Regions from separate parts of the Streptomyces sp. NPDC103540 genome, predicted to be linked through region 1. Evidence: riboswitches for the same ligand, from Rfam matches in the RefSeq annotation. Region 1 holds a riboswitch; each other region holds the start of a gene.
What was found. A riboswitch is a leader RNA that binds a small molecule or an ion and turns the genes downstream of it on or off. The one in region 1 is predicted to bind cyclic di-AMP.
Positions count from the first base shown of each region.

Region 1 (2,256 bases):
TCGGCCCCTCCAGCGGACTGCCCGTCATGCCCGATCCGGACTACACGACGCCGCCGACCACCCCGACGGTTCCGCCGACCACCGCGCCGGTCACCCCGACCGCGCCCGTGGACCCGGCGAACCCGACCGCGCCCGTCACCCCGACCACCCCCGCGGACCCGGCCAACCCGACCGGCACCCCGACGCCCACCGCCCCGGCCGTCCCGGGCGTCACTCCCGCGCCGGGTGCCACGCCCGCCCCGGGCGCCACGCCCACCGCGGGCACCGAGGCGACCGACGGCGCCGGCAAGCACCGCGGCCCGGCGGCCGTCGAGGTCCCCGGCGCCCCTGGCGCCCCGTCAGCGGCCACCCCCACGCCCACGTACACCGTGAAGGCGGGCGACAACCTGGCCACCATCGCGAACGCCAACGGCGTCAAGGGCGGTTGGAACCAGATCTACAAGGCCAACGAGCAGGTCATCGGTGGGGACGCGGACCTCATCAAGCCCGGCCAGAATCTGGATCTAACCAAGAAATAGGGGCAGTTCGGACACCCGTAAAGAGTTGAATGTCCGTTATCGGTAAATGAGACATGCGTCTCTTCCGGTCAACTGGCGTGTCACGTTCCGGAACTTCCGCAAACCGGGCTCTCACCTGCGAAAACACGCCTCTCCGGAGGGCAAGTAGGCCGGTTTCTCCCTGATGTCACACGTTGAACATCGGGGAGAGACCTGTCTACCTTCTGAATCGCTCACCACCGTGGGCACCTTCGACCGCATCGCCGAATCCTGCCGGCGGACGGGGGGAACAGTCGTCGCGCAAGCGCCGAAGGCAGGAGCGGGGGAACCAAGGTAGGCGCCGGAACGGCTCGTCCTCGGACGGGACTTGACCGGCTAGGGGTTAAGCCGTGCGCTCGACGCACGACCGGGCAACTCATCCGCCCGAACCCGACAGCTCACCTCGAAGGCGTCGGTGAGGAGAACCTCATGCTGCTTTCCGGCAAGGGCAAGCACCGCCGCGGCTCCAAGGCCGTCCGCATCGTCACGCTCGCCGGTGTCGCCGGTGTCGCCGTCGCCGCCCCGCTGATGACCGCGGGCACCGCCAGCGCCGCCACCGCCTCCGAGTGGGACAAGGTCGCGCAGTGCGAGTCCGGCGGCAACTGGGCCATCAACACCGGCAACGGTTACTACGGCGGTCTGCAGTTCTCCGCCTCCACCTGGGCCGGCTACGGCGGCAAGGCGTACGCCGCCACCGCCAACAAGGCCACCAAGGCCCAGCAGATAGCCATCGCCGAGAAGGTCCTCAAGGGCCAGGGCAAGGGCGCCTGGCCGCACTGCGGCGTCGGCCTGTCCAAGTCCGCCTACAACGGCGGCGGCTCGACCACCACCCCGGCCAAGCCGTCGAAGCCGCAGACCAAGCCCGAGACCTCGAAGCCGGCGCCGGCCAAGCCCGCGAAGCCGGCCACGCCGAAGGTCGAGAACCAGTCCTCGAAGCCGTCGACCTCGAAGCCGGCCACCCCGGCCCCGAAGCCGTCGACCCCGAAGACCGAGGCCGGCACCGGTGCGGGCACCGTGCAGACCGGCAACGGCTCGTACGTGGTGAAGGAGGGCGACACCCTCGGCACCATCGCCGCCGCGAACAACATCAAGGGCGGCTGGGAGAAGCTCTTCCAGCTGAACAAGGACATCGTCTCCGATGCCGACCTGATCTTCCCGGGCCAGAAGCTGAAGCTCAGCTGAATCCCGGCGTAACGGCCGCCCCGACCGCACCGGTCGGGGTGTCCGGAGCACCACGACGCCCGGCGCGCGAGCACTCGCACGCCGGGCGTTCGGCGTGTCCGCACACCCGGCCCGCACACCCGGCGCGCGTGCCCGTTCCGCACCCGGATCGGAGCCCGATCGGACCGGTTCGCGCCCGCGTCGCTCCCGTCGCGCTCGAAAGAACGGGAGACCTATGTCCGGGAAGAAGGGTATTCGGGCCCTTTTTCGTCCCAGGACCCGGGCGGTCGGCGGGCCCACTGCCCGGAGCCGGTTAGGCTCTAGTCGGCAGGGGCCGTCCCACGGCCCGACACGCCACCGCACACCCAGCGTCACATCCCAGAAGGAGATGCTCGTGCCGTCCATCGACGTCGTCGTAGCCCGGGAAATCCTGGACTCCCGAGGCAACCCCACGGTCGAGGTCGAGGTGGGCCTCGACGACGGCAGCACCGGCCGTGCTGCCGTTCCGTCCGGTGCCTCCACCGGAGCGTTCGAGGCCATCGAGCTCCGTGACGGTGAC
Region 1 is NZ_JBVJMA010000011.1:256,616-258,871, forward strand. Features, by position in the region: gene ACZ6ZI_RS26635 (transglycosylase family protein) at 1-518, shown strand, start outside; cyclic di-AMP (ydaO/yuaA leader) riboswitch at 793-963, shown strand; gene ACZ6ZI_RS26640 (transglycosylase family protein) at 966-1,718, shown strand; gene eno (phosphopyruvate hydratase) at 2,086-2,256, shown strand, end outside.

Region 2 (2,256 bases), on a different contig from region 1:
AGGGCCCGCAGGTCCTCGCCCTGGCCCTGCCTGGCCCGCTCCTGGCCCAGCCTGACCAGCCCGCGCAGCACCTTCAGGTGGCCCTCGGTGCGCCGCCGGGCCGCCCGGGAGGCCGCCAGCGGCTCCAGCAGCACGCGCAGCTCCAGGAGGTCGGCCGCCTCCTGTTCGGTCGGCTCGGCCACGCAGGCGCCCGCGTGGCGGCGCGTGGTGACGAAGCCCTCGGACTCCAGGGTGCGCAGTGCCTCGCGTACCGGGACGCGGGAGACCCCGTAGCGACGGGCGAGCACCTCCTCGGTGAGCCGGCCGCCGGGCGCGAAGAAACCGGAGACGATGTCGTCGCGGATCGCTGTGCATACCGCGTGCGCAGGAATACGCAAGGCCGGACCTCCGCTGCATTTCGACGACCGGCACCCTCGCCGGGATCGTGACCGTGCTGCGACTCTATTGCAATGCGCGAGGATTTCCGAGGCGGGCCGGAAATTCGAAAAACATTCCGCGGGACCGGGGACGGGACCGGGACGGGAATCGGCCACCGGCTGCGGGGATCGGCGACCGGCCGCCGGGAACACGGACCGGGAACGCGGAAGGCCCCGGCTCGATGAGCCGGGGCCTTCCGTCGGGTGCGTGGGTGCGCGGTGCGGGTCAGATGCCGACGCCGTGGTTGCGCAGGTACGTCAGCGGGTTGATGTCCGAGCCGTACGAGGCGCCCGTGCGGGCCTCGAAGTGCAGGTGCGCGCCGCTGGAGTTGCCCGTGTTGCCGGACAGGCCGATGACCGTGCCGGCGCCGACCTGCTGGCCGACGGAGACGCTCAGCGAGAACATGTGCCCGTACTGGGTGTAGGTGCCGTCGTTGTGGCGGATGACGACGTTGTTGCCGTACGCGCCGCCCCAGCCGGCCTCGACGACCGTGCCGGCGCCCACGGCGTGCACGGAGGTGCCCTGGCCGACGGCGAAGTCGATGCCGGTGTGGCTGCCGGAGGACCACATGCCGCCGCCCGCGCCGTACGAGGTGGTGACCGCGGCGTTGACCGGGGCGACGAAGGCGTTGGAGCGCTTGCGCTCCTCCTCCTTGGCCTTGGTCTCGGCGGCCTCGCGCTCGGCCTTGGCCTTGGCCTCGGCGACCTCGGCGACGCGCTTGGCCTCGGCGGCCCGCTGCTTGGCCTCGGCCTCGGCCTGCGCCTGGGCGGCGACGGCCTCGGCGGCGACCTGCTGGGACTCGGCCTGGACCTCGAGGTCGTCCTGGAGACCGTCGGCGACGACGATCGCGTTCTGGCCGGTGTCCTCCATGGACGGGCCGGAGTTGTCCGCGGCGAAGGCCGGGGCCGCGATGCTGCCGACCACACCCGTGGTGGCGAGGGCGGCCACGCCGGCGATGCCGGCGGTCTTGCGGCTCAGACGGCTGGAACCACGGTGCTTACCGGCTGCACGACTGCCAATCGCCATGAAGGGGGTGATCCTTTCCTTCCTTCTCGCCTACCGGGTTAGCTGACGGGTTCGGAGCAGGAAGGTCTCCTACGGGCCCCCTCTTGCGAGGCGGTCCGATTCACCCCAGGGACTGATGGGTCCCCGGCTCCCCAGGCTCGCGCCTGACGGGGACTCGGCGATCGCTGCCCGGTGCCGCGGGGGTGCGGCGCGTATCAACTGACGGACAGCACGGCCGACGCTAGGCGGATCATCAGCCAATCACCAAACAGACGAGCCTTTTTGTTGCGTACGCCACACCGCATACACGCAACCACGCCACCAAACGGACAAAAAAGCCCCCGCCGGAGGCTCCGGCGGGGGCTCTTTGTCACACGGCTGGTGTACGACCCGAAATCACGGTCGAATCGGACTCGACGCGCCCCGGGAAACGCCGCGTTGGCGTCTCCCGGCGGCCTCGCGGGACCGCCGCCGGATCAGTTGGTGACGACGGTGACGGCGCCGATCCCGAGGGCCCGTACGGGCTCCTCGATCTGCGCCGCGTCGCCTACGAGGACGGTGACCAGGCGGTCGACCGGGAAGGCGCTCACGACCGCGGAAGTGGCCTCCGCCGTACCGGTTTCGGCCAGCCGCGCGTACAGCCGGGCCTGGTAGTCGTCCGGCAGCTCCTGCTCGACCTGGTCGGCGAGGGTGCCGGCGACGGAGGCCGCCGTCTCGAACTTCAGCGGGGCCACGCCCACCAGGTTCTGCACCGCCACGTCCCGCTCGGCGTCGGTCAGGCCGCCCTCGGCGAGGGTGCGCAGCACCTGCCACAGGTCCGCCAGCGCCGGGCCG
Region 2 is NZ_JBVJMA010000004.1:119,860-122,115, reverse strand. Features, by position in the region: gene ACZ6ZI_RS11465 (GntR family transcriptional regulator) at 1-377, opposite strand, end outside; gene ACZ6ZI_RS11460 (M23 family metallopeptidase) at 643-1,443, opposite strand; cyclic di-AMP (ydaO/yuaA leader) riboswitch at 1,457-1,613, opposite strand; gene ACZ6ZI_RS11455 (M16 family metallopeptidase) at 1,899-2,256, opposite strand, start outside.
Region 2: another riboswitch for cyclic di-AMP. It lies ahead of ACZ6ZI_RS11460 (M23 family metallopeptidase); the one in region 1 lies ahead of ACZ6ZI_RS26640 (transglycosylase family protein).

Region 3 (2,256 bases), on a different contig from region 1:
TCACCTCGGGGGTGCGGGCCTCCGCTTCGTCGTCGCGGCGCACCCGGTAGCGGCGGTGCGGGGCGTTCGACTCCAGGTAGTCCGCCACGATGGCCTCGCGCTCGACCCCGAGCGCCAGCAGGGTGACCGCGATCGACAGGCCGGCCCGGTCCTTGCCCGCCGCGCAGTGCATGAGCGCCGGCACGCTGTCGTGCGCGAGCGCGTGGACGACCCGGCTGTGTTCGGCGGTACGGGTGCGCACCATGGTGCGGTACGACTCGGCCATGCGGGCGGCGGCCCTCCCTTCGCCCAGGAGCGCGCGCAGCTGCGCCAGATCGCCCTCGCGGACCATCTTCCAGAACTCGCGGCCGTCGGCGGGATCCGACAGCGGGATGTTCACGTTCCGTACGCCCGGCAGCTCGACGTCCGCCCCCTCCAGGGCGTGGTCGGCGCGGTTGCGGAAGTCGAAGACGGTGTGGAGGCCGAGGGAGCCGAGGAACTCTGCACCGGTTTCGGTGGCATGCGCGAGATGTCCGCTTCGGAACAGAAGTCCCGGCCTGACCCTCCGTCCGTCGGCGGTGGGCAACCCGCCCACGTCACGGAAGTTGCGCACGCCGATCAGCTCCGGCTCCGGTTCGGGCCGCGGCGGAAGGGGCGGGGGTATCAGCTGGGTCACGTGTGCTCCTCCATCTAGTCCTGTGTTGTCCGAATTACGCTGGTTGAGGCCAACTTGCCATAGGGGGAGGCGAGATCGCGCCGGACTCCGTGAGCCAGATCATACGGTGACCGTGCGTGCCTGATCACGAAATGCGAATTGCCTTGCCGGGGCGGTTGTTGATGGTCCGGAACAAACGGAGGGTGACAGGAATTACCTCGATTCCCCTTCCTCGTGAATGCGTCGGGGAATCGGCGGCTTGTTGGGCACGGTCCCGCTCGATTACCTTCGCGATCGATCCGGGTGGACCGCCTAATCCTGCCGCCGCCCGGGAACCGCACCCGACCATCGACGCGCGCGGCAGGAGCGGGGGAACCAGGTAAGCCGCCGTACCGGATCCCATCCGGTCGGCTAGGGGTGAAGCCGCACACGTCCTCGACGGATACGGCCGGACATCTCCAGTCCGAACCCGACAGCTCACCTCGCAGGCGACGGAGAGGAATTCGCCATGCCCGGAAAGGGTAAGCACCGCCGTCCGAAGTCCCGTTCCCTGTCCCGCGGAATCGCGGTGGCCGGCACCGGCGGCGCCGCGCTCGCGCTGCAGTTGATCGGAGCCGGCGGCGCCCACGCCACCGGTCCGGCCGCCACGTCGAACACCCCGGCCGCCGCGCCCGTGCGGGCCGAGGCGGCCCCCGTCGCCGCGCCGGCCGAGGCTCCCGCCGCCGCGCCGACCGTCTACACCGTCGTGCCGGGCGACCACCTCTCGAAGATCGCCGCCGAGCGCCACGTCACCGGCGGCTGGGAGCGGCTCTACGCCGACAACCGCGAGGCCGTCGGCTCCGATCCCTCCCTCATCCACCCCGGCCTGAAGCTCACCCTCGACGGCGCGGGCGCCCGGACCCCCGCCCCGCAGGCGCCGGCCGCGCCCGCCGCGCCGACCCAGGGCTCCTCCACCGGGACCCAGGCGGGCGACGAGGACTCCTCCGGCGCGGACGCCGCCGACGGGGCGACCCCCGAGGCCGCGCCGGCGCCGAAGCCCGCCCCGGTCAAGAAGACCGTCCCGGCCCCGCGCTCCGTCGGCAAGGCCCCGGCGGCCCCCGCCGCCCCGGCCGCCCCGGCGAAGGCCGGCGCCTTCGTCTCCCCGGTCGCCGGCGGCGTCACCACCCCGTACCGCCTCGGCGGCAGCATGTGGTCCTCCGGTTACCACACCGGCGTCGACTTCACCGCGAGCACCGGCACCACCGTGAAGGCGGTCGGCGCGGGCACCGTCGTTTCCGCAGGCTGGGGCGGCTCGTACGGCAACGAGGTCGTCATCCGCCACGCCGACGGCAAGTACTCCCAGTACGGCCACCTCTCCTCGCTGTCCGTCTCCGTCGGCCAGAGCGTCACCGCCGGCCAGCGCATCGGACTCTCCGGCGCCACCGGCAACGTGACCGGCCCGCACCTGCACTTCGAGATCCGCACGGGCCCGTCCTACGGCTCCGACATCGACCCGGTGACCTACCTCCGGTCGAAGGGCGTCAGCCTCTGAGGACACCCGCCGACGGGCGGTGAGGAACGTGGGGCCGGGGCCTGAGGGGGGTCCCGGCCCCATCTGTACTTATTCCTTATCCCCCGGGTGG
Region 3 is NZ_JBVJMA010000006.1:152,470-154,725, forward strand. Features, by position in the region: gene ACZ6ZI_RS16510 (tyrosine-protein phosphatase) at 1-655, opposite strand, end outside; cyclic di-AMP (ydaO/yuaA leader) riboswitch at 974-1,138, shown strand; gene ACZ6ZI_RS16515 (peptidoglycan DD-metalloendopeptidase family protein) at 1,143-2,165, shown strand.
Region 3: another riboswitch for cyclic di-AMP. It lies ahead of ACZ6ZI_RS16515 (peptidoglycan DD-metalloendopeptidase family protein); the one in region 1 lies ahead of ACZ6ZI_RS26640 (transglycosylase family protein).